2 regions of the Paenibacillus sp. J31P13 genome follow, and region 1 is predicted to be linked to the other one. Evidence: a T-box and tRNA genes for the amino acid it is inferred to sense, from the RefSeq annotation. Region 1 holds a T-box; the other holds one or more tRNA genes.

Region 1 (16,226 bases):
ACTGCTGAAGTTGATACGTGAGTATACGCGCGAGTCTGGGGTTCGAAATTTAGAGCAGCAAATTGCAGCAGTTTGCCGAAAGGCTGCCAAATATTTCGTATCTCAGGAGGGTATAGAGACGCCAGAACCGCTTGAGCTTCAAGCTGATCTGCTTAAGGAATGGCTTGGGCCTTCTAAATTCCGTTACGGACTTGCTGAGAGCGAGAACCAAATTGGGGCTGTTACGGGCCTTGCATGGACTGAGGTTGGCGGTGATACGCTCGTAATTGAAGTGACTGTCATGCCTGGAAGTGGTAAGCTTACTTTAACGGGTAAGCTTGGCGACGTTATGAAGGAATCTGCGCAAGCAGCTTTCAGCTATACGAGATCGAAGGCAGTGGCGTTAGGTCTTGATCCTAGCTTTCATGAGAAAAACGATATTCATATTCATATTCCGGAGGGTGCCATTCCTAAAGATGGTCCATCCGCAGGCATTACGATGGCAACAGCACTTATTTCTGCTTTGACGAATCGCTATGTAAACAAGGAAGTAGCGATGACAGGTGAAATAACGTTAAGAGGCCGTGTGCTCCCGATTGGCGGCTTGAAGGAAAAATCGCTGGCGGCACATCGAGCAGGCATAAGAACGGTGCTGTTTCCGAAAGATAATGAGCGGGATTTAAGGGATATTCCTGAAAGTGTACGCAATGATATGCAATTTATCCCAGTAGGTCATATGGATGAAGTGCTCCAGCATGCGCTGCTCCCCGTTCAAACGTAGAAGAAGGCAGGTACATCGATTTTATGAAAATTACACAAGCAGAATTCGTTATTAGCGCAGTAAAGCCTCACCAATATCCAGAGGACGCCTTGCCAGAGATAGCTCTGGCAGGGCGTTCGAATGTCGGGAAATCATCCTTAATTAATAAGCTGATTTTACGAAAGAACCTAGCTCGAACCAGCTCGCAGCCAGGTAAGACGCAGCAGCTGAATTATTACAGAGTCAATGATATCATCTATTTTGTTGACTTTCCGGGATATGGCTATGCAAAGGTTTCCAAAACGCAGCGGGAACAGTTTGGTGAAATGATCGAAAGATATATTCGCGATCGGGAGCCTTTGAAGCTCCAGTTACTTGTCATTGATATCCGTCATGAGCCGTCGCAGCAGGATCAACTCATGTACAAGTGGCTGAAGCATTATGAAATACCGACCTGCATCGTTATGACGAAAGCAGATAAAATTCCGAGGTCAAAATGGGACAAACACATTAAGATGATTAAGACGACGCTTGAAGCGGATCCTAGAGATTCAATCGTGTTATTCTCATCTGAAACAGGTCTTGGCCGAGAAGAACTTTGGACTGTAATCTCTGAAGCGATTGCAACATAAGGTAGCAAGTGCTGTAAGTTCTTATATAAATCAGAGGATACAGTGAAATAGTCGGCTTTCCTCGTGAATTCCTCCGTTATTTTGTGGAATATGGGAGAATATCGGGAACGGACGACAGGAATAAAATGTTGAGATCACGTATAATATACTTAAGCAAAACGTAGAGGAATCATTGAGAAGAGAAATATGAGGGCATTTGTGAATCTTGAAGATCGCTCTTGTAAAGATCTAAAATCTAAAGCGTGCAAGTTCAAAGAATTGAGGAGATTTTTATGGCTAAGCGGCTAGCCACAGAGTATGTAAATGCCAAACTGCAATTGACGAATGAAGAGATGGCTGAGTTTATCCGACTGTTTGAAGAGCAGCAAATATGCCTTCAGGTATTAGTGCTCGACAATGGAAACCAGGAGCTCGTTCTCGAAGATGTGGCAGGGAGGGAAGAAGTCCGATTGACCTTTGAACGTCATCAAGCTTATTATGTATGCGAACTTTCTTGCCGTCTTGTTGGACCAAGGCTGACCAATGCAATGCGCAAAGCAGTTACTGCTTTCCGAGGCAACGCGATCGTCAACCGAATCTACAGTCATTATACGATGATCTATCATTATAGGAACGGTTCCGTTCTAAAAATTGTTGAAAGTTCCAACACAGGTGAACGTATCGTATTTGAATTTAAAGATACGCTCGGTCAGCTGGAACGTGTATTCAAAAGTCGATTGATTGAGAGAGAAATCAATCTGATAAACAATGCTGTCAATGAGCTTCTCGATCTTCGCAACCAAATGAAAAATGCGAAAGAAATCGAAGAGATTGACCTGCGGTTGAAAGGCTTAACGCATAAATTATTTGTGCTCGAGGCTTAAAAAATGAAATAAAGGGGGAGCCATTCCAAATGGCTTCTCTTTTTTTTTGGACTTCATTTGTGTGTCAAATCTCCTCTTTTCGAAAAAAGTGCAACTAATTGAATCCTTTAGCAGTTAATAAAGTTGTAGGATGGATGAGCCCTTCTTAGATGAGAGACACCTTAGAAAATAATGGGAGATGATTTATTATGAATCAAAAACAGCGGTTTAAGCAGTTTGCAGTAGGCATTACGTTTGCTCTTTCCTTGTCATTGACAGCGTGCAGCAGCAATAATGAAGACCCAGCTGTTCAGCAAACCCCGCCAGCGATTACAGAAGCTCCGACAGCACCTAGCACTGAACCGACCGTCGAGCCTTCCATAGAGCCAACTAAAGAGCCTGCAGAAGATAAAGATGATGATAAAAAAGAAGATGAGCGTTCGGAGACAGCCGTTTTAATCGATTCCATTCATGATTTAGCGAAAAAAGGGAAGGTTCCGAACTGTAGTTATGCCGCATCAACAGCTTTATTTGACGAAATTGAGAAAAATTGGGGCAAGCCTGACTCCAATGAAACGGCAGGAAAAGGCATCTATGCGGTATATGAAAATAAAGGAATTACATTCGGTTATAACAAAGGTTTAATTGTTTTCGATGTCAGGTCATACGAGAGCAAGCTTCAAAAAATAACGCTGAAAGATATTGAAGCTCAGCTTGGTAAAGGGGATGAGAAGACGGTTAATGGGAAAGATGACATTTATATGTACGAGGTTAACGATCAATTTCAATTAAAATTTATTATTCCGCAATCGAGCGGCAAGGTTGATCATATTTCAGTCTTTAGTCCAAAGGACGCCAAAAATAATATGGCGGGTTAGTTCGCTAGTTGTAGCGGGATAAGCTCGCCTGTCATACATTGAGAACGGGGTAAATGAGGGAATGGTTGGAGTTTCTGTTGAGAATAACCAAAGTATAAGCATGTATGATTCGTTTACTAATATTTGAAAAAAAACTATTGCATTTATTGCGGATAGATGTTATTTTTATTCTCGTTGAAATGATTCTTAAAAACAATAATAGGAACCAGGATTCACTCAGGACATAGTTATGTTGCGAGAGATTTATCCCTCGAGAAGTGAATGACGTAGGTCCTAGCGGATGAAATTTTTCAAACATTTTATTCCTAGGAAGGGGGAACCGGAAGATGGAATACTCAACTTTCGGAAGACACGTTGCTGTTGATACTTGGGGTGTAGACTTTGATCTACTGAACAGCGCTGAATTTTTGCAATCACACATGGTAGAGGCTGCTGAAGCATGCGGAGCTACTGTAATGTCGGTTCAAGCAAAGCAATTCGATCCTCAAGGAGCAACTGTGCTCGTGCTGTTGTCGGAGAGTCACCTCTCGATTCATACGTATCCAGAGAGAGGCTTTGCCGCTTTAGACTGTTATACCTGCGGTGAAACTGTTGATCCTCAGCTTGCGATCGATTACATGCTAGCTGTGCTGAAACCAAAAGCAACTTACGCGAAGAAGCTTGTACGCGGTATGGGCGAATTGCAAGTAGAAGAACCAAAAATGAAACAAACTGAGCTCGTTTAAGAGCTTTAAAATTAATTAATCATAAAGAAATAACCATGGATTACATCCATGGTTATTTCTTTGCTTAAATAGGGAATAATGAGATTGTATTTTTCAAACATTATTCATAAATGAACATTATCTGAATGTTTAACTATGCTATACTTATCGTTGACATTAGTAGCTGAGACACACTAGAGAAGGAGGCAGGTGACCGCGCATGCACATTATTTCGGTAGGACTGAATTATCGAACGGCTCCAGTAGAAGTAAGAGAACAGTTTGCGTTCGCGGAGCGAGATCTACCAGAAGCGCTAAAGCAGCTCTTACAGACACAAAGCATAATGGAATGTGTTATAGTAGCGACCTGCAATCGCACGGAATTATACGCCGTTGTAGACAGACATCACTTATGCGGGCATTATATTCGCAGCTTTATGGAGAAATGGTTCAAATTGCCGAGACAGGAATTTACGAATCATTTATATATGTATGAGGATGAGAAAGCGATTGACCATCTATTTCGTGTAACAAGCGGACTTGATTCTATGGTCATCGGTGAAACTCAAATTTTAGGACAAGTGAAGGATGCTTTCATGCTGGCACAACAGCAGAAGACTACTGGAACGATGTTCAATATGTTATTTAAGCAGGCTGTGACGATGGCGAAGAGAGCCCACACCGAAACGTCCATCGGAGAGTCAGCGGTCTCTGTCAGCTATGCGGCAGTTGAGCTAGGCAAGCGGATATTTGGCCAATTCAACAAAAAAAGCGTTATGGTAATAGGCGCAGGCGAAACGAGTGAGCTTACAGCGAAGCATTTGTATTCAAATGGTGCGGAGCGCGTCATTGTCGTGAATCGGACGTATGACCGAGCAGTGAAGCTTGCAGACAAGTTTAATGGCGTTGCTTGGTCGATGGAAGAAGCGGCTGAGAAACTGCATGAAGCAGATATCATAATAAGCTCGACAGGCTCAGACGGATATGTACTGAAACGTCAACAGGTCGCTGCGGCTATGCAAAAGCGCAAAGCAAAACCTTTGTTTATGATTGATATCGCGGTGCCACGTGATTTGGATCCTTCCATTGCGGCGGTCGATAACGTGTTCCTATATGATATTGATGATTTGGAGGGTATTGTGGAGAGCAATCTAGAGCATCGCCGGATGGAGGCTGCTAAGATCGAAGCCATGATTACCGAAGAGATTGATTTATACCAACAATGGTACAAGACACTGGGTGTCGTTCCATTAATTCGAGCCTTGCAAACGAAAGCAGCAGACGTTCATGAGGAAACGATGAACAGCTTAACGAATAAGCTTCCTGATCTTGGAGAGCATGAGCTCAAAGTCATTCGGAAGCTAACCAAGAGCATCGTGAACCAAATGATGCAGGATCCTATATTGCGCATTAAGGAAATGGCTGGTGAGAAACGAGCTGATGATGCGATGGATATGTTTGTGAAGCTGTTTGCGCTGGAGGATCAACTCGCTACTACGCGTCAAGCAGAGCTTGAAGCGGCAACAGAAACTGCCGTTGCAGCCCATAAGAAAAATGTTCAATCCCAAGCAGCTGCGGTGTTGTTAGCACCCATTACAAGATAGAGGCGGCAATGTGGAGGAACTATGGCAATGCAAAACTGGTTATATGATGCGATAATTTATATCTACGCCCTGAGCCTGCTGTTTTATTTCTCTGACTTCATTAATGCGAGTCAGAGAGCGAAACGGATGGGTACAGGGCTGCTTATTTTTGTTTGGATGTTGCAGACTGGTTATTTGGTTTTCAGGATTGTTTCTCATTTACAGTTGACATCCGTTACGTCTTTTGAGTATTGGCTAGGTTTTTCTTGGCTCCTCGTTACGATTTCCTTGGTGCTGAGCAGGTTCTTTAAAATCGAATTTATCGTCTTTTTTGTAAATGTAATTGGTTTTGCAGTGTTAGCGCTCAATTTATACAGCAATCAGGGCCGCGGCGAATCATTGGCCGTATGGAAAACGACGAGAGAGCTATTATATATACACATTAGTCTCGTTCTATGTGCCTACGCTGCCCTTACGATAGGAGCGCTATTTGCGGGTATGTACTTATTCCTTCATAATCAATTGAAACGGAAACGCTGGTCTAATTTTGTACGCAGATTGCCAAGCCTTGACATGATTGAGCGTTATGGTGATCGAGCAGTCATCATCGGTGTACCGCTTCTGGCTATGTCGCTGGCAATCGCTGTTATTTCTTTGATTGTTGAAGACCGATTGTCATTGCTGCTGGATTGGAAAGTGCTTACTTCCTTTGCGACCTTAATTATGTACATCATCTATATCTACCAGCGGGCCATGCTGCGACGTCCTGGCATGCAAATTGCTAGGCTCTACATCTTTTCCTTTGGTATGCTGATATTAAATTTATTATCTAATTACTATTCTTCCTTTCACTAAAGGACGCACAAGGCAATTTGCAGAGGAGCCGATCGTATGAATGGCTATTATCCGATTATTTTACAGATTCGTGACAAAGCTTGTGTCATAATTGGTGGAGGAAAAATTGCAGAACGCAAGCTGCTTGGCCTATTGGATGCAGGGGCGAATAACGTATTAGTGATAAGTCCTTCCGTTACTCCGAAGATGGTTCAACTTGAAGCGCAAGGAAAGATTAGCATAGAGCGACGTGAGTACATGGAAGAGGATGCACGCGACGCATGGTTGATTTTCGCGGCTACGGATGACAAGTTGGTCAATGAAGCAATTGCAAGTCATGCAGAGCGATTTGGCACATTGGTTAATACCGCAGATGAGATGGACAGGAGCAGCTTTATATCGCCTTCTGTCGTACGAAGAGGTGACTTGCTGCTTGCGGTTACGGCATCCGGAGCAAGTCCAGCGTTGTCTAAGCGGATTAAGCAGGAGCTCGAAGCACAATATCCACATCGCTATGAGGAAATAACGGCACGTCTGCGAAAACTACGTCAGCTTGTAATGGCAAGCATGTTGGATGATGAAGAACGGCAATTGGTGTTGAGGCTGGCGGCAGAAGAGTCCGAAGAGCTGACTCGAACTAATTTTGATATCGATGAATGGCTTCAAAGCCTGCAGCATCGTATACATAGGGGGCGTGCATAATGGCGGCAACAAATAATGGGCAACGAGTAATCGTAGTAGGAACAAGACAAAGCGCATTGGCATTAACGCAAACGGGACAAGTGATTGATGAATTGAAACGCATCAGTGAGAAGCATGGCTTTGATTATACGTTTGAAGTGAAAAAGATCGTAACAAAGGGTGATCGTATCCTTGATGTTACATTGTCAAAAGTAGGCGGAAAAGGGCTGTTTGTAAAAGAAATCGAACAAGCACTGGTTGATGGCGATATTGATATGGCTGTACACAGTATGAAGGATATGCCTTTTGTACTGCCGGAAGGTTTAATAAACGGCGCGATTCCCAAACGTGTTGATCCTAGAGATTGCTTAGTCACGCGCGATGGGGGAAGCTTGGGAGATCTACCGCTTGGCGCACGCGTTGGAACAAGCAGCTTGCGTCGTTCTTGCCAAATCAAGCATGCAAGACCTGATCTTAAGCTTGAGTCGATAAGGGGCAACATCGATTCACGCATTCGCAAGCTTGAGACAGAGGGCTTTGATGCGGTTGTACTTGCAGCGGCAGGGCTTACTCGTATGGGCTGGGAAGATCGGATATCCGCACTTATTCCGGTAGATGTATGTTTGCCTGCTGTCGGTCAAGGTGCGCTTGGTATTGAGTGCCGCGAGAGTGATGAGGGGATTCGGGAGCTGCTTGCATTATTCAATGATACGGATACAGCTCTTACTGTACGTGCAGAACGAAGCTTCCTAGGTGCTCTAAATGGCGGCTGCCAGGTTCCGATTGGTGCGTACTGCGTATTAGGGGACGAGAAGGAAGTTTCAGGAAATAAAGAGCGCCAGCTCATTATGACTGGTATGGTTGGCTCTCCTGATGGAGCAGTATTGCTGAAGGAAATGATGCAAGGAACGGATCCTGAGCAGCTTGGACGTGACGTTGCGGATGCTCTGATTGCACGCGGAGCGGATCGTATTCTAGCGGAAATTGGGGGCTAACCACTTGGATAAGGGGAAAGTATACTTAGTAGGTGCAGGACCCGGTGATCCCAAGCTGATTACCGTGCGAGGTCTGGAATGCTTAAAGCTATGCGATGTGGTTGTATATGATCGGTTAGCTAGTCCTAGATTGCTAAGGTATGTTAAGCCGGGTACTGAGAAAATCTACGTGGGCAAGCTGCCTGATCGCCACACCATGAAGCAAGAGGAGATTAATCAGCTTCTTGTAGATTTGGCTTTGGAGGGCAAGACTGTAACCCGTCTTAAAGGCGGTGATCCAACTATTTTTGGACGAGTTGGTGAAGAAGCAGAGCTCTTGTATGATAATGGCATTGAATTTGAAATCATACCTGGCATAACGTCAGCAATCGCTGTACCGGCCTATGCAGGGATTCCGGTTACTCACCGAGACTTAGCCTCTTCCTTATCCATTATTACCGGCCATGAAAGTCCGGACAAGCTTGATCGCTCTATTCACTGGGATAAAGTAACGAATGCGACGGGTACACTTATTTTTTTAATGGGTGTGGCCAAAATTGGCTATATTGCGGACCAGCTAATCAAACATGGCAAGCCGCCTCAGACACCTGTAGCGTTAATCCGCTGGGGAACAAGGGTTGAGCAGCGGACGATTGTTGGCACACTTGAGACAATTGAAGCAATCGTTAAGGCAGCGAATTTTCAGCCGCCTGCCGTTATCGTTGTAGGCGAAGTTGTCCTGCAGAGGGAGAAGCTGCAATGGTATGAGCGCAAGCCGCTCTTTGGTGTAAGAATACTTGTTACACGCGCAAGAGCGCAGGCAAGCGAGCTAGCAGACCAGATCGAAGCGCTTGGAGGCGAGCCTTGCGAATTCCCTGTTATTGAAACGAGGGAGCCTTCTGAGGCAGCGGCTGTCGAAAATCTTCGAGTGCAGCTTGAGGAAGCAGAAGCCTATCAATGGATCATTTTTACAAGCGTAAATGGCGTAGATTACTTTTTTCGCTGGCTGCGTAAATTTGGAATTGATATTAGAAGATTTCACTCCGCAAAAATTGCAGCTGTGGGTCCGAAGACAGCAGAGGCGCTTATACAGCGCGGTTTGACTATAGAAGAGCTTCCCCTTAAGTTCCACGCAGAGGGATTGCTGGAGAAGCTCGATAGCGAGCTCATACAGGGTGAACGTGTACTGCTGCCGCGTGGTGATCTAGCTCGTGAAGTGCTGCCGCGTGAACTGAAAGCCAAGGGACTTATACCTATTGAAATAGATGTTTATGAAACCGTACTAGCCGAGGATCAGGATGAATTTGCACTGGAGTGGCTGCGGGAGAAAGAAATTCACATGATCACATTTACGAGTTCATCTACTGTAACGAATCTGCTTGAGGTATTAAGACGGAGAGGGATCGCAAATCCAGTCGAGCTGCTCTCTGATATACCTATCGCCAGTATCGGTCCGCTAACGTCTAAGACTGTAAGAGATGCTGGCTTATCTGTAAGCATTGAACCTGAGGACTCTACACTGGATGCTTTACTGCTATCACTCGTCCAATTTCAGCAAACAAATAACCATGTATCGTAAGGAAGGAAGAGATTTTCATGCAATTTCCAACAGTTAGAAATCGTAGATTACGCCGATCAGCAGCACTTCGGAGTCTAGTAAGAGAAACGGTTTTGAGTGTAAATGATTTAATTTATCCGATCTTTGTTACCTATGGTCAAAATGTTAAGGAAGAGATTCCTTCCATGCCGGGAATTTATCATTTATCAATGGATTTGCTGGAAGAAGAAATCCGTGAGGTAGTCGCATTAGGCATTCAGTCCGTTCTCGTATTTGGCTTGCCTGAGTCTAAGGATGCTATCGGAACTTCTGCTTTCGATTCCAATGGCATTGTGCAGCAAGCCATCAGAGCTATTAAAAAATGGGCTCCTGAGCTTGTTGTCATTGCAGATACCTGCTTATGTCAATTTACGGACCATGGCCATTGCGGAGTCGTTCATGTGCATGAAGAGACAGGAGCAGCTGAAATTGATAATGATTCCTCATTGGATTTGTTAGTGCAAACGGCTGTTTCTCAAGCGGAAGCCGGCGCAGATATTATCGCTCCATCCAATATGATGGATGGCTTCGTACTCGCTATCCGCCAAGGTTTGGATGATGCTGGATACAGCGATATTGCTATTTTGTCCTATTCTGTAAAATTCGCTTCGGCCTACTATGGCCCATTCCGTGACGCAGCGCATTCAGCGCCTCAGTTCGGTGACCGGAAGACGTATCAAATGGATCCTGCTAACGTTCGCGAAGCGCTTCGCGAAGCAGAATCAGATATCGCAGAAGGCGCTGACATGCTTATGGTAAAGCCGGCTCTAGCGTATTTGGATATTTTAAGATTGCTTAAGGATAAATATAATTTGCCCGTTGCCGCTTATAACGTGAGTGCAGAATACTCCATGGTGAAGGCTGCAGCTGCGAACGGCTGGATTAATGAGCGTGATATCGTGCTCGAAACGTTGACTGGAATGAAGCGCGCCGGAGCAGATTTGATTATAACGTACCATGCCAAGGATGCAGCTCGCTGGATCAAAGGAGAGGAGTAAACCAATGAGTGAAAAGTCTACCCTTAGAAATGATGAACGGTCAGTAGAGGCATTTGCGAGAGCCAAAAAAGTAATGCCTGGCGGAGTGAACAGTCCAGTTCGTGCTTTCAAATCAGTTGGATTGAATCCCGTATATATGGATCATGGTATTGGCAGTCGCATCTATGATATTGATGGCAACAGCTATATTGATTATATTGCTTCTTGGGGTCCGCTTATCATGGGCCATGCTCATCCTGAAGTCATTGATGCGATCAAACGGACAGCAGAGAAGGGAACAAGCTTTGGCGCTCCAACCGAGCTGGAGACATTAATGGCGGAGCTCGTAGTTGAGCGTGTCCCTTCTGTTGATATCGTAAGAATGGTTAATTCCGGTACGGAAGCAACGATGAGCGCACTTCGTTTGGCGCGCGGATATACGAAACGGAACAAAATTTTAAAATTTGAAGGTTCTTATCATGGACATGCAGACAGCTTGCTCATCAAAGCGGGATCAGGGGTGGCCACGCTTGGCTTGCCTGACAGTCCGGGTGTGCCAGAGCATGTAGCTGCTCATACGCTGACTGTGCCTTACAATGATATCGAATCCGTAAAGCTAGCATTTGAAAAATTTGGCGAAGAGATCGCATGTGTTATCGTAGAGCCGATTGCAGGCAATATGGGCGTTGTGCCTCCATTGCCAGGTTTTCTTCAAGGGCTGCGCGACATCACAACGAAATACGGAACCATTCTTATTTTCGATGAGGTCATGACGGGCTTCCGCGTTGGTTACAACTGTGCACAGGGTCTGTACGGCGTAACACCAGATCTGACTTGCTTTGGTAAAGTGATCGGTGGAGGCTTACCTGTAGGTGCTTACGGCGGCAAGAGAGAGCTGATGGAGCAGATTGCACCTAGCGGTCCAATCTATCAAGCAGGCACGTTGTCAGGCAATCCGCTTGCGATGGTAGCGGGTTACACAACCTTGAAGCTGCTTACACCTCAGGTTTATGAGGGATTGGAGCGTCAAGCGACTAAATTGCAGCTTGGTTTTGAAGCAAATGCTCGCAAGCATGGCATTGCAAACACGATTAACCGTGTTGGGTCCATGGTTTGCCCATTTTTCACCGATACGTATGTCATTAACTTCGAGACAGCAAAAACATCGGATCTTGAGCGATTTAAGGCTTATTTTGCATCCATGCTTGATTTGGGTGTGAGTATAGCGCCTTCACAGTTTGAAGGAATGTTCGTCTCAGCTGTCCATACGGATGAAGATATTGAAGCAACAATAGCGGCGCATGATATAGCGTTCAGTCGTTTGTAGGAAGGTTGTTAGTTATGATAAATGGTGGAGTAAAGCGGAACGGGCAGTGGCTTGAGCTAGTATGGTCAAGTCTTGCTCTCTCGTCCCATACAAAAGCCATTGATCCTTATACGGAAAAAGCTTCGGCTCATACGCCGGAGCTTGCTCAGCCGCGGGCTGGCAGTCATCCGCATCTTGTGCGGCAGTGGCTGCTGGCCCGTTCTTTATTTCCGCAGAAATGGATCAATCGGTTGTTTTCAATTGGAGGCATTCAGCTCGAGGATGATACTCTTCGATTACTAGCTTTCCCAGCAGTAGATCCGCAGAAGGATCCTCTGTATCGCAAGGCGCTGATACCCTCTAAGCTAGAGGCACCTCAGGTGCTGTATGAGGATGATTTTTGCATCGTCTTCTTTAAGCCCGCAGGGATGCCTGTCCATGAATCAGTCCCTGGGGAGCTTGGGACTTTGGATGAAGCTGCTGCAAGACATCAGCTTCAGATTGGCGATCCCTTAACGGTTCGACATATCCATAGGCTGGATGATGATACGTCAGGTCCTGTTTTATACGCCAAAAACGATTTGGCTCAGTGGAAGCTTGATGAGGCTATGCGATTTAAAAATATTGATAGACATTATATAGCTGTCGTACATGGCAAAGGTATGAAGTCCTCAGGAACGGTTAATCTGCCCATTGGTAAAGATAGGCATCATCGTTCAAGGCGTCGTGTAACGGAGAGCGGCGAGCAGGCTGTTACCCATTATGAGGTTGTAGAAGTAGGTTCAGCCTTCACTTTTCTTCGAGTAAAGCTAGAGACAGGACGAACCCATCAAATACGTGTGCATATGAGTCATATCGGACATCCTCTCGTTGGTGATGCCTTGTATGGAGGAGATTCTCGTCTGCTTCCGCATCAAGCGCTGCATGGTGAAAAACTGCTTTTTCCCCACCCTTGGACGAATGAAATGATCGAAGCTTCAGCACCATGGCCGGATTGGTTGATAAAGCTTGCACAAAACGCTAATATCCGATCAAATTGATAGTCATGCTCCTGCCCTTCCAGCCATATAGATAAGTAGTGAATGTAAATGTTAGCCCAAGCATTCAGTATGAGAAGGGAGGACTTAGACGTGTCGGATCAAACGAACGGATTACGCTTTGATGTGTATGAACGCGTCCATTTGCCCGATGATGTTGCGGCAATCGACGAGTTGGAGGAGATTGAGCTAGTTCCGCGTATTCAAGTCATCGATCAAGGAGATCATGCTGTGCTGAAAGGGCAACTGCTCTTAAGCGGAGTATATAGAAGTCAAAATGATTTAGAAGCACCGCTTACGCTGGAGCACTGGATTCCCGTCGAAATTACGCTGCCTATGAATCGAATTACTCGGTTGGACGATATTTCGATTGAAATCGATAATTTTGATGTTGATTTATTATCATCTCGTACATTAAACGTAACAGGTGTCTTGTCCTTGCGTGGTATTTCGGCTCAACCCGTCCTAGAACAGGAGGAGGCATGGCGCGAGGAACCATTCACTGTGGTGCATCAACGTGAAATGAATGAGGATGCTGAAGGTTCAGAAGATGCAGAAGAAGCAGAAGAAGCAGAGGAAATCAACAGACAAACCGTCTACAATGAACAATCTTACATACCGGAGGAATTATACATTGCTGAGGAAGAGGAAGCCGAGCTTTCTTATCAGCAAGAACCGGAACCGTCGGATGAATCAGAGGCGATTGTCAAGATTTCATCAGCATCACCGGAAATTGGCTGGTCCTCATCAAATTTGTTTGCTTCAAATTCAGGTCGAAACAATGAAGAAGAGGCGACTGAAGAGGAAATCGAGCAAGCTGAGTTCCCAGAAGAGGAAGCCGTTCAAGAGGCAGACCGTGAAATCACAATAGCTTCACAACAAACAAGCAATGAAGGGTGGTTATCCAGCTCCTTTGGCGATATATCACCCGTGCAGACCGAATCTTTCAGCTCTCAGGCTGATGATAGTGAAGTGGATGGAGCTGCGTTTGAGAGACAAGAGCAGGAAAGGCAAGCAGCGCAGCTGCAAGAAGCAGAGCTGAGTCAAAGCTTTGAACAGGAGCAGGAACGGTTGCAGGTAAAAGAACCTGTAGTGGAGAAGCAAGAGCCTCGGATTGCGATTGCCAGCAAGCAGCCTGAACAGAGCGGAACGCCAGCACCAAATGTGGGTATACAAACACTGCTGCAGACGAGTAGGAGAGAGCAAGCTGCCCGTCAAGCAGCGGAGGATGTCGTTATAGCCCAGCAGCTTGCAGCCGAGGAAGCGCGAGTACAAGCATCGGGTGATGAGATTGAGTGGAAAAATCTTTTTCTTGGAAAACGGTCCGAGGATAATGAATTTAAGAAAATTAGGATGTGCATCGTGCAAAGAGACGAGACGCTTGATCTCATTGCCTTACGCTACAGCTTAAATCCAAGAGAGATCATATCTCATAACCGCTTGCAGGAATCAACTGTATCTGAAGGTCAATTGCTTTATATTCCATAGAAGCAAACCAGCTTCATTATTGTTATTGGAAAAGGTCCTAAAGCCTCGTTGGCTTTGGGATCTTTTTTTATAAGCAGGGATTTTAGCTTTACAGTTGTATGAAACACACAGTCATTTCCATTATTAAGGATAATGATGGAAAATACTGACCATAATGCTTATTAGAGCATGCAACTTAGGTTGACTAAGCCGTGCAACAATTGTATGATTAAGCATATATGTGTTTTAACGACGTTGAAGGGGAATAGTACGCAGCGAAGCCTTCAGAGAGTGGAACCGTTACGCTGAGAGGTTCTGCAGGATGTGACTGCTACGAGTCGCCCCGGAGTTGCCTGAACCAAGTAGGAGCAACCTGTGCTCCGCCCAATTTAGGCCGGCCGCAGCCGTTATCTGTTTGAGTGTCATGCGAATGCTTTTCGCATGGAACAAAGGTGGTACCACGGAAGCTAAACCTTTCGTCCTTTATGATAAGGGCGATAGGTTTTTTTTGTTTTTGTAGATCGATCTATGGAGGATGGAAATCATGTCAGAAAATCAAACGACAACGGCAATGCCGACGACTTATGATCCTAAGGCAGCTGAGCAGAAATGGTACGATTACTGGATGCAGGGCAAATATTTTGAGGCAGGAAAACGCCCAGAAGCAAAGCCGTATACAATTGTTATTCCGCCGCCGAATGTAACGGGCATGCTGCATATCGGGCATGCGCTTGATTTTACGCTGCAGGATATTTTGATTCGTACAAAACGGATGCAAGGCTTTGATGCGCTTTGGCTTCCGGGTTCGGATCACGCTGGTATTGCAACACAAACGAAGGTTGAGCAGAAGCTGCGCGAGCAGGGGATTACTCGTTATGATCTTGGGCGTGAAGCATTCCTTGAGAAGGTTTGGGAGTGGAAGGATGAATATGCGAATACAATCCGCCAGCAATGGGCCAAAATGGGCCTCTCTTTGGATTATTCAAGGGAGCGTTTCACATTAGATGAAGGTATGTCTAAAGCTGTACGCGAGGTGTTCGTTCGTCTTTACGAGAAAGGGCTCATTTATCGCGGTAAAAAAATAATTAACTGGGATCCAGCAGCACGTACTGCACTCTCGGATATTGAAGTTGAGCATAAGGAAATTAACGGTCATCTCTATCATTTGCAATATCAGCTTAAGGATGGATCTGGTTCCATTACGGTAGCGACAACTCGTCCGGAAACGATGCTGGGAGATTCCGCAGTAGCTGTTCATCCTGAGGATGAACGCTATAGTCACTTGATCGGAAAAATGATTGTTTTGCCGGTTGTTGGACGTGAGATTCCGATTATTGCTGATGAGTATGTGGAGAAGGAATTTGGATCAGGCGCTGTGAAAATAACACCGGCTCATGATCCGAATGACTTTGAAGTAGGACAAAGACATAATCTTCCTCAAATCATCGTCATGGATGAGACGGGAACGATGAACGCTGAAGCAGGTCCATACCAAGGACTTGATCGCGCTGATTGCCGCAAGCAGCTGGTGAAGGATTTGCAAGAGCAGGGTGTTTGCATTCGCATTGAAGACCATGTACATCAGGTTGGTCATAGTGAGCGAAGCGGTGCTATTGTTGAGCCTTACTTGTCAACGCAATGGTTTGTAGCCATGAAGCCGCTTGCCGAAGCTGCGATTGCCGCACAGAAAGCAGGCAAAGGCGTTAATTTTGTGCCGGAGCGCTTTGAGAAAACGTATTTGAACTGGATTGAAAATGTTCATGATTGGTGTATCTCCAGGCAGCTATGGTGGGGTCATCGTATTCCAGCGTGGTATGACGATGCTACTGGTGAAATGCATATTTCTCGTGAGGATATGACAGGGGATAATCTTCATCAAGATAATGACGTGCTCGATACTTGGTTCAGCTCTGCGCTATGGCCATTCTCTACACTTGGCTGGCCGGATCAGACTGAGGATTTGAAACGCTACTATC
Region 2 (16,226 bases), on a different contig from region 1:
ATTGGATTCATGGAAAAAGACATAGCTCTGGAAATTATCTTTTTTCGGTAGATACGAATGATCAGCGGACCGATGATCAGGTATTTGGCACATAATAATCCATACATATAAAAAAGAAGAGGGAGCTTCTCCTTCTTCTTTTTTTGCAATAATGCTGCCGTTAGCGGTTTTATAAAATGCAATCGACCTGTGATATAATAGACTTCATAACAGTTCCAGCTTTGAAGGGGGATATCATTTGTTCTCAAATCATAAAGAAGAATCTTTATTTAAGGAAAAATCAAGATTGCTTTTTGCACAAGTCGACGTTTTAAAAGAGAATCTATATAGTGATCTTATAGAACGATTTAAGCAGGATCACACGATTAGCGAGCAAGAAAGAAGATGGAAGCTTGGTATTTTAGTTGCTGCCTTTTCAACTTCCTTATTCAGTAAGTCCCTAGTACGAAACAAAGAATATCCTATTCTCTATACGTATTTCAAAATAAAAATTAATGAGTTTGATTTGGATGGCGAGGCAGCCTTCGAAGATTGTATGGGTTTAATCGCGGATTTAATGAGCAGAACCGATTATGATCCGATTACATTTACGGATACGATCGCTTTGTGGCTTTATTTTCAAATTAGAGGCAAGGAAGACTTGAATGTTGAAGAAATGGCACCCTATATGCTGGTTGCACAATTTATTAACAACAACTTCTATAATTGGTTTGATGAAGAGCAATAAGAAATATCGCACTGAAAAAAGGCTTCTCTGCTGTCAGATCAATGGATCAGACAAGCAGAGAAGCCTTATTCCTTTATTCGGTGATGATCTTTAGATTGGATGAACTAGATGTGCTCGAATTAGCTGATGTAGGAAGAACTGGTTTGTAAGCTGCATCAACGTAAGTGGATACTTGAACATCGGTAATCACTTGCGGGTACATCTTGTCTGGATCAGGCAAAATAGCTTCGACGTATAGGATAGCTTCTTTACCTTCAAAACCGATAGAGGAGATACGGATTCCATAACCAGGATGCGGTACTTGTGCGCTTATAGTAACCTTGTTCACTTCTGCATTTACTGGAGTAACGGTTAAGTTATATGTCAGATTTGGTTGTTCAGGCAGGTTTTCGATTGGTTTAGTCTCCTTTACAAAGGTGATAGCGTCATATAACCAGCCTGCTGCAATGCTGCGTGTAATAGCTTGTTTAGGATAAAACTTGTTGGATTTATCAATGGTTACGATTTTGCTAATAAGCAGCTTTTGGATACTATCCATGTAGGTCTTATTAACTTCTCCTTCATCTTTAAGCATCATGTAAATTTCAGTAAAGGCATAATCGCCATTTTTGATAATGCCTTTAAAAAGGTGGTGGGCAAATTGCTCACGAGTCATCGTGTCATTAGCTTTAACAGACTTTGGAATATCAAGACCGTTGATGCTTGCTATGATGAAAGCTTCTGAATACCAGGCATTATTTTTAAGATTCGGGAAGTAATCAGTAGCTTCCGGTTTTTTAATGAAACGAATGTTGTCAATATTAAGCCCCATGCCTTTGACAATGATTGATATGCCTTCCGCATAAGTCAACTTACCGTTTGGATTGAATTTCTCATCTTTATTACCGCCTTTTAAAATTCCTTGCTTTTGAAGCTCAATTATTTTTTGTTCGTTAGCGTCATTTTTGACATCCTTAAATGCCCATGCGGTCTGGCTTAGTGTCAGAAGCATCATAGCGACTAGAGTCAGTATTAGAAAAGATCGCTTTCTCATAAAATCACCCCTTAGTATTTTTGCTGCAGCACTTACATTGACGTGAGGATAAGGTAAATTGTTGCATCTTTATGATTTGATATGACCCTTCTTTATTAGTATAGCCAAAACGTCGATATGTAAAATAACCCAATAAAAAGCTGAAAAAACCGTTGACTTCACCTTTGAATCCTGATATATTATTAATTGTCGCTAATATGATCTGGTAGCTCAGCTGGGAGAGCACTATCTTGACAGGGTAGGGGTCACAGGTTCGAACCCTGTTCAGATCACCATAACTTAAACACACAGAATCCTTGTCCAGCAAGGGTTCTTTTTATTTTCTTCAGAAATAACTATGGTGCCGCTATCAAAGAACATATCCCCGAAAGCATATTTTTTCATAATGATAATTAGTCCAAAGACTACAACAAGCGGAGCAAGAATAGCAATCCATGAAGTTGTAGGCAAAGACTTGGGAATTCCATCAATTAATAATGTTGAGTATTCCACCTAAGATAAAAATAACTCCTATAATCAAAGTGATTAAACCACGATCCCGGATAAAAGATAGTTGGCTGTCACTGGTATCAGAATCATTCCCAAATCGTCTAAAAGCCCAAGAATCTGGTTTTTTTATCGAATACATCCAATACTCCTATAGAATTCAACGCTTCACTATATGGTTTTAAATTAAACATGCACTTGGATAAATATTCCGTTATAATGAAAAGTGATGTTTGCTACTTTATTATATAGGAGGATTAACCAATGAAAAAATTACCTACATTTATAGCTGGGGCGGTTTTCGGTCTAGCATTAAGTGTTTCAACTGTTGCTGTAGCTGCCAACACTGACCTTGTTGCAAAAATAATGAACGTTAAAATTACGGTAGATGGAAAACAACTTGCTCTAACTGACAAGCCATTACTAGTGAATGGTCGGACATACTTGCCAGTAAGAACTGTCGCTGATGGTTTGGGCTACTCTGTAACGGGGTTAACAGATACACAGATCAGTTTGAGTAAGAAATCTACTTCAACTAATCCTGCAAATAATGGGAACACCGATGGAAAAGATGATCAAGAAACTACGGTAAAATACGTAAAGAATCTAAAAGCGATAATTAGTATTGATGGACAGATGAATGCTAATAAACTGAAAGTAGCTATAGGCGCTAAAGAGGTCAGTGTGAACAGTCAAGATGAGGAATCAGGAGATTCTTTGTTGCAATTGGCCATTAAGGAAAATAATGTTGATGTTTACAAGGTTCTAAAAGACGGTAAGGTTGATCCTCAATTGAAAAACAAAAAAGGTGAAACAGCCTTACACACTGCTATTATCGCGGATAGTAATTTTTATTTCGGCGAACTGATTAATGAATTGGGAGTAAAAAAACAATACAAAAACAATGCTGGTAAATATCCAATTGATTTAGCAGTACCGAATAGTGCGTATTATATTGCGCTTCTTTCTGTAGAGAAAGCCTAACTCTAAAAAGCACCCCTAATGTGGGGGTGCTTTTGCTATTTTATTGGATTAAATCGGAAAATTAGCACTGGTTCTCCGTATTGTTGCAAATTACATTAAAGCTTAATGGTCAGGAGCTTAAGTTAACTATTAACCTAATTTTTATAAAAAGCAAATCTGACTTGCCATAGGAAAAGCTGTCGCTTCTGGCGTTGAAGAGTGGATCGCAATTTATGGACATTCAAAGAACGAAAATTGAAGAATAAATGATGACCTAATAGTGAATCTTAAACTCGATAACGTCAATCGAGGGGGATGGGTTTAATGTTTAGAATTATTGTTTTAGCAGGACTTTTATTGATAACTGGATGTACAGCTAATAACAACGTGAATCAAAAGCAAGTGACACCTCATCAAACACGTAACGTGACGCAAAAGCAAGTGACACCTCATCAAACACGTATTGAGACTAAAACGACTAAAGCTCATAACACAGCACCGAAATCTAATATGACCCAAGCTTCATCAATTACATCGAGGGATGGGAAATCACCTATTTCGATGAAACAAGTACCCGATTCATCTTCTTCAAATTGGTTTGATTGGTTAAATGGCGATCAAACATCGGTAAAAAATCCAATGAATCAAGCACCGGCAAAAACAACAACGGATGAGACAACAAAAACGTCCCAATCCCAGTTTGAACAGCAAGTATTAGATTTGGTAAATCAAGAAAGATCCAAAGTGGGGTTGAAATCCCTTAGTATGAATAGCGAATTATCAAAAATGGCGATGGTTAAAGCAAAGGATATGTACGACAATAATTATTTTGATCATAATTCACCGAAACACGGTTCTCCATTCGATATGATGAAGGAGTTCGGGATCCAATACAGCTCAGCGGGTGAGAATATCGCAAAAGGCCAAAACAGCCCGACGCAAGTTATGAATGATTGGATGAACAGTCCTGGGCATAAAGCTAATATTTTAAAAGATAGTTTTACCCAAATTGGGATTGCTTATTACAACGGAGAATGGGTTCAAGAATTCATTGGTTAAGTACTTGAAATAGTACATCACGTCGAAGTGATAAATTTAGTGAGGAAGCCAAATAGAACAATACCCTAGCCCCGCAGATGCGGGGCTTTTTAACTTAAATGTCCTCTAGATTAACTAGTAATAGAAATTTATTTCTTTGATTCTTCCACACTATCCTCCGGTTTGTTTACTAAGCTTATCAATTCTTCCGTTTAATCAGTATCTATTCATACATAATGTTCGATTAAAATTTCAAAGTGAAAATCATGGATCTCTCTGCGATCATCACAAGACTATCCTTAACGTGTAGTTTTTTTCACTAGTTACAAATAAATCCAAGTATTCTTACTTTCAATTCAGAAGGCTTTTATATGAATACCAAACACACATTTCCGCAAAATTAGTGGAAAGTTAATGACTAGAGGAGATACCGCCCCAATCAATAGATAGAGTACAAACATAGTATAAGGCAAATAATAAGGAGGTGCTTTCACTGAGTCACTCAAATAATCACAAGAAACGTTGTATAAGAAAAACAACTGCAAGTAGCTGTTCAAAGAGAAGAAAACATGGAAATGGTATCATTGTTGTTAAGAAGAAAATTACTCAGAAAGTTTTGGTTAATGTTCCGCGGGGACGTCATGGATGCAGAGGGCCTGAAGGTCATCAAGGTCCTCAAGGGCCTGAAGGTCCACAAGGACCTCGAGGTCCAGAAGGATATCGAGGCCCAGAAGGATATCAGGGTCCAGAAGGATTTCGAGGTCCTCAAGGTGCTGTTGGACTAACAGGAGCAACAGGAGCGCCAGGTCCAGCTGGTGGTGCTACAGGAGAAACAGGAGCACAAGGACCAGCGGGAGTAGCGGGAGCAACAGGAGCGACAGGAGCAACAGGATTACAAGGACCAGTAGGAGCACAGGGACCAGCAGGAGTACAGGGACCGGTGGGAGCACAGGGACCAGCAGGAGTAGCGGGAGCAACAGGAGCAGCAGGAGCAACCGGAACAGCGGGAGCAACAGGAGCAGCGGGAGCAACAGGAGCAGCGGGAGCAACAGGAGCAGCGGGAGCAACAGGAGCAGCGGGAGCAACAGGAGCAGCAGGAGCAACCGGAGCAGCAGGAGCAACAGGAGCAGCAGGAGCAACCGGAGCAGCAGGAGCAACAGGAGCAGCAGGAGCAACAGGAGCAGCGGGAGCAACAGGAGCAGCGGGAGCAACAGGAGCAGACGGAGCAACCGGAGCAGCGGGAGCAACAGGAGCAGCGGGAGCAACAGGAGCAGCAGGAGCAACAGGAGCAGCGGGAGCAACCGGAGCAGCGGGAGCAACCGGAGCAGCAGGAGCAACCGGAGCAGCGGGAGCAACAGGAGCAGCAGGAGCAACCGGAGCGGCGGGAGCAACAGGAGCAGCAGGAGCAGCGGGAGCAACAGGAGCAGCAGGAGCAACAGGAGCGGCGGGAGCAACAGGAGCAGCAGGAGCAACCGGAGCAGCGGGAGCAACAGGAGTAGCAGGAATAGGTGCAATAATTCCTTATGCTTCAGGGGTTCCAATTGAGATGACCACCGTATTAGGTGGATTGGTAGGTTTAACAAGCCTAGTAGGTTTTGGTACAGCTCTTCCAGGTATTGCTTTAGTGGGAGGGAATATCAATCTTACAAGTATTGCAGGAGGCGGACTTCTTAATTTTGCATTCTCAGTTCCTCGTAATGCTACCATTACTTCTATATCTGCTACCTTTAGCAATACAGCTTCAGTGGTACTTTTAGGTTCTACTGTAACTGTTGTAGCACGATTATTTAGTTCTACGGCAACAAGTAATATTTTTTCACCAATACCAGGTGCTGAAGTGACACTTTCTCCAACTATCACTAGCATTATTACTGTAGGTGGGATGAGTTCAGGAATTAATAGCGGTTTGAATATTCCTGTAACTGCGGAAACACGTTTGTTACTGGTTTTCTCAGCAACAGATGCCGGAGGTTTAGTTAGTACTTTGATAGGCTACGCTAGTGCGGGTGTAGCAATCTCATAATGTATGGTTTATCATTTCATATCTTATAATTTGAATAATATTTAATAGAAACAATGCAAAACGGCAGATCGAGGAACTTCCCTTAGTCTGCCGTTTGTTTTATTTACATTGATCATTAGGATTTTAAAAGAATCACTATATGAAATAAATTCTAATCAGTTGAATGACAATAAAGCCAATTACGCCCCAAATTAGAACCTTCTCCATTACTTTGAGTAGTTGAAATGTTGCAGGCTTAGCATCATTCACCTTAGGAGAAGCGTCTCCAAACATACGCTTTTTAAAGAAAACAAAGATAAAAACAATGCCCAGTAGTGCATAAAAGAGTGCGAGGAACAAATATTTTGATAGAAAAGTATCAAATAATGAGAAAAGAAAATGAATAAAACCGATCCAAGAGTTGTCTGATACATACACGAAAGATCACCCGCAATCCAATCATCAAATAGGAATATATGTAAAAAACTATCACACATAGTTGTGTAAATCAATAAACAAAACGATTTGAGTTGGCGAAGCTAGATGGAGAGCAAAAATAGTTTTCAGTTAATCGGAATGGCAGAAGGAACGATTAAAGTGCCTGAACATCCATTCTATCCAATATTTTTACAATGAATGCTAGATCATAGTTTGATAAGCTGGGTAGATTCATGTTCTTATAAGAGAGTAGGAATCTATTTTGAAATCGATTATGACTCGATTAAATGCAGCGCTAATGGCATGTATATGTTTTGGCAGTCTCGTTCTATTGCAGCCTGTTACTGTTTCAGCTCAAGTGGCAGCGGGATCACCATTTCAAGATATATCTAGCAGCTATGCGAAAAATGAAATCATATCTTTGTATGAAAAAAATATATTAACGGGAACGACGAAAACGCAATTCTCACCGAATAAGTCAATGACTCGAGCAGAATTTGTTACGGTTCTTGGTCGTATGCTCGGTCTAGAACCTGTCGCGAGCCCGATATCTTCTTTTCGAGATATTGCTCAAACCGATTGGTATTATGGATGGATTCAGGCAGCCGTTCAGCTTCAGTTAGTTGGCGGAACAAGTGCCAGCACCTTCTCTCCTTCATCTCCCATAACGAGACAGGAAGCTGCTGTTTTGTTGACTCGGGCGTTTCAACAAATGAATAAGGGACTAGGGATTACGCTCCAATTTAATGATAGAAGCTCCATTTCGAACTGGGCAGTAACTTCGGTTGCGGCCATGCAAGAGCTTGGATTAATGAAGGGCGATGAGAAGGGGAATTTTCATCCGAATACAGCTATTAAAAGACAAGAGATTGCCATGCTTTTGTATCGTGTTATGCAAAACAAGAATTGGGTATATGAGTTAGAAACAGGAAAGGGAACGGCGGATCCTATTCACTTAGGCTGGCAATATAATCAGACAACGTCGGAATATCGTCAATCCGTCATTAACTCTGAAGTGAATACTTTATCACCGAGATGGTATTTTCTGGGGGATAATGGCATGGTGACAGATGTCACGGTACCTTCGCTTGTGACATGGGCGCATACATATGGAAGGAAAGTATGGGCAATGGTCGGCAATCGAAGCGATCAAGAGGTGACGCATCGTGTCTTATCTAACACGCTCTCTAGAAATAATCTCGTCAATAACTTAACACTGTATGTTCAAAAGTATGAACTAGATGGTCTTAATATCGATTTTGAAAATATGGCCCCCGTAGATCGTACCCTTTTCACGACTTTCATTACCGATTTGGGCAAAAAGCTGGATAAATTAGATGCAAAGCTGATCGTCAATGTCTCACCTGATCTAGGGACGGATTGGACGGATGTATTCGATTATGCCAGGCTAGGTATGCAAGCGGATTATCTATTGATGATGGGCTACGATGAACATTGGGGCGGGGGTTCTGTTGCAGGATCAGTAGCCTCATTGCCATTTGTCGAGAAAGCGTTGGATAGGCTGATAGAAGTGGTTTCGAACGAGAAGATCATTTTGGCTTTGCCTTTTTATAATAGAGATTGGACCTTGAATGGAGACGGGTCCGCTGCATCCGCTAAAGATATTTCGTTAATTGAACAAAATAAGCTGATGGCTGCTCACTTCATTAAACCAGTTTGGAACGATTATTTAGACCAATATACAGCGAGTTATCAGAAGGACGGGTTGCAGCATCGTATGTGGCTTGAAGAGGGGCGTTCGCTGACTGCAAAATATAAATCGGGCTTTCAGCATGGAATTGCTGGCTTTGCTTACTGGTATCAGGGCGGCGAAAGTGCAGATTCTTGGTCTAGTCTTCGCAATGCAGATAAGTATTTGAACTATTCGTTCTAACAGCTAATATATGGATTGAAATGGTTTGGCATGGGCAAATATTGTCAAACGCCCAATCAAATATTTGGTAGTCGCATAGGCTAATACATACCATGTTTAATGTAAGGGGTAGTCGCCTATGTCTGGAAACGGAAACCAAGGGGATGGTTTGAGTGCAGACGATCTTGCTTTAATCGCTGCAGTTCTTGTAATTGTAGCGGATGGCGTTGCACTTTGGGCTATTTTGAAAGGAAGAAATGAAAAGTCACAAACGGATAATATTTTACCCGAAGTATCAATATTACACCGCAAAAAGAAATAGTAGGTGCTTTCAATATGGATTCATGCAGATCCTATACTTATATATGAACTGAGCGTGACCCTTTAACTATCGTACATGTAGTCGGTGGTAAGGGTTGCGCTCTTATTACATCTTTTATTACGATTATTTAAATACCGATAAAGCGATTTGAGGGTGAATGATGTGGATTTTAATTTCGGATTGGCGACTATCGACCGCTACTCTCAGAAGATGAGCGGTCGATTTTTAGTGAAAAGAATGCTGCGTCGCTTATTTATGAGATGATTTATTGAGGACATTTTCAACTTTAGTGAGATGTGCTTCGATTCGTTCTACAGCACTTGTACGGTTTCGATTAGAAATCGCTTCATAAATATGAAGATGCTCCTCGAGCAGCCGTGAGGCTGACGATTTATCCTCAAAGAACCATAGTTCTCTTGTCTTACCAATTGTTTCGGTCAAACGTTGAGATAAGGAATCCATTAACTGTATGAGAAGCGAGTTATGGGATGCTGCAGCAATGGCGCTATGAAACTCTACATCAGCCCGTTCGCCTTCATAAGTATCGTCATTATTCATTGCTTGTTCCATTTTCCCCAAAATAGCTTGTAATTTATTCAAATCGTCATCGGTTCGTCTTTCGGCAGCAAGTGCGGCAGTACCGGTCTCCAGCACTTTTCTAACCTCCAGTATTTCTCTTACCGACTCTGCTCCTACGAAGGGATCTCCCGTATCATGCTGCGAATCAGTTGGAAGAACCTTTCTTACAAATGTACCGCCCCCATGACGGATATCTACCCAACCCATCGCTTTCAAAGCGCTTAGCGCTTCCCGTATGGTAGATCGTCCTACACCAAATGAGATCGAAAGATCGACGACAGAGGGTAATTTTTGTCCTGGTACAAGCTGGCCTTGTTCAATTTGACCAAGAATTAGCCGAGTTACGATTTCATAACCTTTCTCAGTCTCTACTTTAATAGGCTGCACAGCAGCGCCTCCCAAAAAACTTTGATTTATATACTATACTCTACTTTAATCATAAGTTATAATCAACGTAAAGTCATCAGATGACCTGATTAGTATTTAAAAGGGGATGAAAATAATAATGTTGAGTCCGCACGTTGTTAGCCTTCTTCGATTGATTGTCGGAGAAAAGTATTATCGGGATGATATGGAGGCGTTAGTCTCGCACTCTTATGATGGTACCCCTATGCTGCAGGCTTTGCCGGACGGCGTTATTTACCCGGCATCTACAGCGCAGATATCCGAAATTATGAAGGTGCTGACTCAAGAGAAAATTCCGCTTGTGACAAGGGGCTCTGGTTCAAACCTATGTGGAGGCACCGTTCCTGCGCAGGGCGGGGTAGTCATGGTTATGCATCGCATGAATGCGATTATAGAAGTTGACTTGGAGAATTTAACAGCGACAGTCCAAACGGGAATGATTACAGCCGAGTTTACCGCTCATATCGAAGAGCTTGGATTGTTCTATCCGCCCGATCCGAGCAGCATGCGTATTTCTACGATTGGCGGGAACATCGCAGAATGCTCTGGTGGGCTTCGCGGTCTAAAATATGGAACAACCAAAGATTATGTGATTGGCCTTGAAGCGGTTCTGCCAAATGGAAGCATTCTTCGCACTGGAGGCAAGCTGATGAAGGACGTGGCTGGCTATGATCTAACGAAGCTTCTTGTAGGATCAGAGGGGACGCTGGCTATTATTACGGAAGCAACCCTTAAGCTTATTCCTCCTCCGAAAGCGAAGAAGACTATGCTTGCCATGTACAAGGACTTGTATGGTGCGGCGAGAACCGTATCAAAGATTATTGAATCCAAAATTATACCAGCTACGCTGGAGTTTATGGATAATCCAACGATTCGGGTCGTGGATGATTTTGCCAAGTTGGGCTTGCCGCGGGATATGGAAGCGATTCTTCTGATCGAGCAGGATGGTGATCCTGAAGCAGTTGAACGAGATATTGAACGTATTAGAGAAATTTGCATCCAAGAGCTGGCTGATCGCGTCGAAGTGGCAGCAAACCGAGAGGAAGCAGAGAAATTATTGACTGCGCGTAGAAGTGCGTTTACCGCTTTGGCGCGTCTGCGTCCTACTACGATTTTAGAGGATGCAACCGTTCCTCGTTCCAAAATAGCGGATATGGTGCTGCGCATTAATGAAATCGCTCGCAAACATAATGTCACAATTGCTACGTTTGGCCATGCAGGGGATGGAAATCTTCACCCGACAGCGACAACCGATGCTAGAGATGCAGAGGAGATTCATCGGGTAGAGCTTGCATTTGCTGATATTTTCGAAGCTGCAATTGAACTAGGCGGCACGATTACCGGTGAGCATGGCGTCGGCATTGTGAAGGCCCCTTATTTGGAGTGGAAAGTCGGTGAAGCGGGAATGGAGGTCATGAGAGGAATCAAAGCTGCCTTTGATCCCGATCATATATTGAACCCAGGTAAAATCTTTGCAAAAGAAACGAAAAAAAGGGTGGTACTTCAGCATGGCTAACAGTGACGTTATGAATAAGCCCAATATCGAGCATAGCAATCCGTTGTCGCGAACGCTGCTTAAGAAGTTGGATTATGAGCAATTGACGAACTGCATGCGCTGTGGATTTTGTCTGCCGGCTTGTCCAACTTTCCGTGAGACTGGATTAGAGCCTGAATCGCCGCGCGGACGTATTGCACTTATGAAAGCCGTTGCGGATGGATTGATGGACCCTGATCAAATGTTTAAGGATCAAATGAATCATTGCTTAGGCTGCAGAGCATGTGAACCGGTCTGTCCAGCTGATGTGAAATACGGACAGCTCATTGAACAAGCGCGAGACGCTATTGAGGATCATGCTGAGCATAGTTTGCCTGTTACTGGCTTGCGAAACTTATTTTTTAAAGGCGTCTTCCCGCAACGCAGCCGCTTGAAGCTTCTTGGACGCTCTCTTGCACTCTATCAAAAGTCCGGCTTGCAGCGAATTGCTAGAGGAACAGGCGCGATGCGTCTTTTTCCGAAGCATATGCGCGAGATGGAAAGCATTTTACCAGAAGCTACTGGTCGCGGAGTCATTGAGCAATTAGGCACGTTCTACCCAGCTAAAGGAGCACCAATCGCTAGAGCGGCCTTGTTCAGAGGTTGTATTATGGATGTTATGTTCGCCGGAACGAATGTAAATACTGTTAAATTATTATCAGAAGCTGGCTTTGAGGTATTCATTCCAGAGACACAGGTTTGCTGTGGTGCACTCCACGCTCATAGCGGAGAAATGGATGCTGCTAGAGAATTAGCGAAGACAAATATAGCTGCTTTCAAGGCCGCAGGCGTTGACTATATCGTCTCGAATGCGGGTGGATGCGGAGCGCTGCTCATAGAATATGATCATTTGCTTGGGGAAGATGAGACTTGGCGTGAGGATGCAAGCTGGTTTGCTTCGCGTGTCATTGACGTTAGTCAGCTCATTATGGAGAAGGGGCGAATTCCTTTATTCGCTGAACCTCAAGACAAGTCTGAGAATGATAGCCTTCCTCTGCGGATTACGTATCAGGACTCCTGTCATCTTCGTAATGCCATGAAGAGCTCCGGTGCTCCAAGACAGCTGATGAAGCGGATAGATAATGTGCAATTCGTTGAAATGAAGGAAGCAGACCGCTGTTGCGGTTCTGCTGGCATTTACAATGTAACGCAGCCAGAAATGGCTGGACAGCTTCTGGAGCATAAGATGGAGCATGCTGATCAAACGCAGGCTCGGTATATGCTGACCAGCAACCCGGGCTGTCTGCTGCAAATGAAGCTCGGCATTGAGAAGTATAAGCCAAAGGATAAAATGGAAGCGATGCATATCGTTGATTTCTTGCATGAGCGTCTGATAAAATCAGGTGAATAATTAATATGATATTGAAATGGAAAAGCCGCTATTTATGAAAAATTGGAGTTATTCAGCTCCTAAACCTTCATAATATCGGCTTTTTTGTCGATATAATTTACGTAATTATATTTCAGTATGACAGTTTAAAACCAAAATAAAAATTCTTTGACTAACTAAAAATTACCATAAGTTTCTTATGAATATCTTGTATTTCGAGATAAATACCCTTATTATAAATGTTAAAGTTGATTTAATACTAAAGAATCTAATGTGAGTAGGTAAATATATGGCCATAAATGATAATATTTTGATCAAGATTCGGGAAATGAAAGAGAGCCTGACTCCTGTCGAGAGAATGGTAGCGGAATACACGTTGAATAATTTGGAAGAGATTCCTCATCTTTCGATTAAAAGTCTAGCCCAGTTGAGTAAGACTAGTGATGCTTCTGTCCTTCGTTTTTGTAAAACGATGGGCTATAGCGGGTACCGAAATTTTATTGTCAGCATATCTGCTTCACTTGGTTCAATGGATGATGAACAGAAGGATCAGTACACCGATATTCAACCAGGAGATGACCTGTCTATTATTATTTCCAACATCTCTCGCAATAATATTAAATCCATTGAAGACACGCTTAGCGTTCTGGACCGCAATGAGGTTGCACAGGCAGTTAAGGTGCTTCGCACAAGCAATCGGATCGTTTTCTTTGGCATCGGCGCTTCCGGACTCGTATGTAAGGATGCAGAGCAGAAATTTTCGCGGATTAATAAGATGTGCCATACGTATACGGATGGACACAGTCAATTGACAGCTGCTACACTTCTAGGTCCTGATGATGTAGCTATCTTTATTTCCAATTCAGGCGATACGCTCGAAATTCTTGAAACACTTGAAATTGCAAAGAAAAACGGAGCAACGCTTATTGCCATCACAAAATATAATAAGAGCGAATTAGCGGATAAGGCTGATATCGTCCTAAGCATTTCAACACCTGAGGTAACGATAAGGAGCGGTGCTATGGGATCACGTATCGCTATGCTCACCATCATAGACATTTTGTTTGCTGGAGTAGCCAGCGCAGAATATCAGAATGTGAAGAAGTATCTATCCAAGACTCACAATATACTATCTAGCAAGCATCGTAACTAGAGAATCAACTCCTTTGCAGCAAAAATGAAAGACATTGGCATTCTATTGCCGATGTCTTTTTTTATCCATTTAACAAAATAAAAAAACAGTAAAAATTTTTATTTTGAAATATTATTTCAAAAGGTATTGACGGACAGCTGGTCTGACAGTTAAAATAAAATTAACAAATCGTCATGTGAGATATCATAACATCTGCTGATTTGGTTCTCATTAATAGACTGGTAAAGGAGGATGACGATGGATCAGTATCTTGCGGGATTGACCACGGAAGAAATTAACCCGGACACGCTGATGATAGATGAATGTACAACGGAAGAGATGCTGCGACTTATGAATCAGCAGGATTCTAAGGTTCCGTCTGCTGTAGCAGCAGAAATTCCGCAAATTATTAAGGCAGTTGATATTTTACATCATGTGCTTAAAAGTGGTGGAAGAATGTTTTATATAGGGGCTGGTACTTCAGGAAGAATCGGTGTGCTTGACGCATCGGAGTGTCCACCTACCTTCGGAATTGATCCTTTGTTAGTTCAAGGATATATCGCAGGGGGAGATTCGGCACTCAGAGTGGCTGTTGAAGGATTTGAAGATAATGCGGAGGAGGGGGTTGCTTTAATCGAGCGGTGCGGAATAACGGAGAAGGATGCTGTGATAGGTATTTCCTCCAGCGGCAGTGCGAAGTTCGTTATTGCCAGCTTACAGAAAGCCAAATCAATTGGCGCTGCAACGATCGGTCTAGTAAACAACAAGAATTCCAAGTTAGAAGCGGTCTGCGATGTTTGTATAGCACCCGTCGTTGGACCAGAGGTGATTACAGGATCGACAAGATTGAAAGCGGGTACAGCCCAGAAATTGGTACTGAATATGCTTACAACTTGCACGATGGTTAAGCTGGGCAAGACGTATAATAATCTTATGGTGGATGTCAAGGCAAGCAATATCAAATTGTATGATCGATCTGTTCGCATCATTAAGACAGCAACTGATGTAGATTCTGACACTGCTATCCGATTTCTGGAAGAAGCGTCAATGAGCTGCAAGCTTGCTATTATGATGATAAAAACCGGATTGGGCGCAGGAGAAGCAAGAATGGCACTTGCTGAAAGCGAAGGTAATTTGAAAACAGCAATTCGTAATTTTAGTAAAGTCCTTTAATTAGCAATAATCCGTTGTGTCATTTTTGATAACCTTGAGGAGGATGATTTTTTTGAGAAAAGTACATGTTTTTGCATCAATATTGGCTGCAACTATGGCTCTGACGACAATGACAGCATGTGGAAACTCAAATAATAACGGCGGTTCCAACAAAGGAAATACTCCAAGTCCTACTAGCACCGCGACAAGTCCTACTAGCACCGAGACGACAGCGGCAAAGGACACGATTACAGCGCTCCTTCCTCCGGTCTCAGGTAATTTTCAAGATAATTTCGCACAAATGGAAAAAGAATTCAATGAATTATATCCTAACTTGACTTTGAAAATCGAACCAGCAAGCTGGGAAGACATGACGCAAAAGCTGGATACGCAAGTCAATGCTGGAAGCCCTCCGGATATTGCATTTATCGGATCTGACGGTATTTCCAAGTATGTACAACAAGGTATGCTGATGGATATTACAGACACAGCAACGCCGGAAATGATCAAGGATTACGATGAAGCGCCAATTGCATACATGAAAAACGGCGATGGGTTATATGGCTTCCCAGGCTACATGGAAGTCCATGCACTAGGCGGAAATAAAGCGTTTCTAGAAGAAGCGGGTATCGATTGGAAAAATGTTCAGAAAAACGGCTGGACTTATGATGAGTTCCGCGAAGCGATCAAAAAAGGTGTAGTAAAAGATGGAAGCAAAACTTCCCGTTACGGCTTTGTATTCGCAACTGCTGGTGTTGCATCTAAAGACTACTTGGGCATCTTGATCAAGAGCGCAGGTATGCCGGCAGCGTTTGACAAAGACTTGAAATTTGCTTACACAAGCAAAAACTACTTGGGCGTGTTGAAAGCGGTTCGTGAGCTTATTGATGATGGTTCCATGCCGAAAGAGCTTAGCTCAGTAGATGCAGGTAAACGTTGGAACATGTTCCTAACGGGTCAAACGATGATTACAGGTAAAGGACTTGCAACTTTTGAGAATTCCGCTAACAAAAACAATGAAAAAATTAAAGCTAATGACGGCAGTGCCGTACAAGGCAGTATCGAAGCAGAATACATTGTACTTCCTGTACCTAGCTTCCTAGGTGCAGAACCAGTTTCCAGCACAGTTGTAGATGGTTATGTTACTTTCCGCGGCAAAAAAGAACCAACAGCTGAGCATAAAGCAAACGTAGTAAAAGCAGCTTACTTCTT

What was found. The T-box of region 1 lies ahead of AC0YOD_RS18995 (valine--tRNA ligase). A T-box ahead of a tRNA ligase gene usually reads a tRNA of that ligase, here a tRNA-Val.
Region 2: it encodes a tRNA-Val, which carries the amino acid that the T-box ahead of AC0YOD_RS18995 (valine--tRNA ligase) is inferred to sense. The anticodon was not compared.

Annotation. Positions count from the first base shown of each region.
Region 1 is NZ_JBWDNR010000005.1:367,746-383,971, forward strand. Features, by position in the region: gene lon (endopeptidase La) at 1-760, shown strand, start outside; gene yihA (ribosome biogenesis GTP-binding protein YihA/YsxC) at 784-1,371, shown strand; gene AC0YOD_RS18935 (non-ribosomal peptide synthetase module) at 1,644-2,234, shown strand; gene AC0YOD_RS18940 (YjgB family protein) at 2,423-3,091, shown strand; gene speD (adenosylmethionine decarboxylase) at 3,418-3,816, shown strand; gene hemA (glutamyl-tRNA reductase) at 4,016-5,398, shown strand; gene AC0YOD_RS18955 (cytochrome C assembly family protein) at 5,426-6,232, shown strand; gene AC0YOD_RS18960 (precorrin-2 dehydrogenase/sirohydrochlorin ferrochelatase family protein) at 6,269-6,913, shown strand; gene hemC (hydroxymethylbilane synthase) at 6,913-7,887, shown strand; gene cobA (uroporphyrinogen-III C-methyltransferase) at 7,892-9,445, shown strand; gene hemB (porphobilinogen synthase) at 9,463-10,461, shown strand; gene hemL (glutamate-1-semialdehyde 2,1-aminomutase) at 10,466-11,767, shown strand; gene AC0YOD_RS18985 (RluA family pseudouridine synthase) at 11,782-12,786, shown strand; gene AC0YOD_RS18990 (LysM peptidoglycan-binding domain-containing protein) at 12,877-14,271, shown strand; T-box leader at 14,497-14,737, shown strand; gene AC0YOD_RS18995 (valine--tRNA ligase) at 14,795-16,226, shown strand, end outside.
Region 2 is NZ_JBWDNR010000001.1:519,905-536,130, forward strand. Features, by position in the region: gene AC0YOD_RS02115 (MORN repeat-containing protein) at 1-95, shown strand, start outside; gene AC0YOD_RS02120 (hypothetical protein) at 239-727, shown strand; gene AC0YOD_RS02125 (protease complex subunit PrcB family protein) at 801-1,760, opposite strand; tRNA gene AC0YOD_RS02130 (tRNA-Val) at 1,960-2,035, shown strand; gene AC0YOD_RS02135 (ankyrin repeat domain-containing protein) at 2,511-3,230, shown strand; gene AC0YOD_RS02140 (CAP domain-containing protein) at 3,534-4,268, shown strand; gene AC0YOD_RS02145 (exosporium glycoprotein BclB-related protein) at 4,864-6,270, shown strand; gene AC0YOD_RS02150 (S-layer homology domain-containing protein) at 6,962-8,581, shown strand; gene AC0YOD_RS02155 (hypothetical protein) at 8,700-8,882, shown strand; gene AC0YOD_RS02160 (FadR/GntR family transcriptional regulator) at 9,132-9,848, opposite strand; gene AC0YOD_RS02165 (FAD-binding oxidoreductase) at 9,967-11,382, shown strand; gene AC0YOD_RS02170 ((Fe-S)-binding protein) at 11,375-12,751, shown strand; gene AC0YOD_RS02175 (MurR/RpiR family transcriptional regulator) at 13,020-13,883, shown strand; gene murQ (N-acetylmuramic acid 6-phosphate etherase) at 14,121-15,035, shown strand; gene AC0YOD_RS02185 (ABC transporter substrate-binding protein) at 15,079-16,226, shown strand, end outside.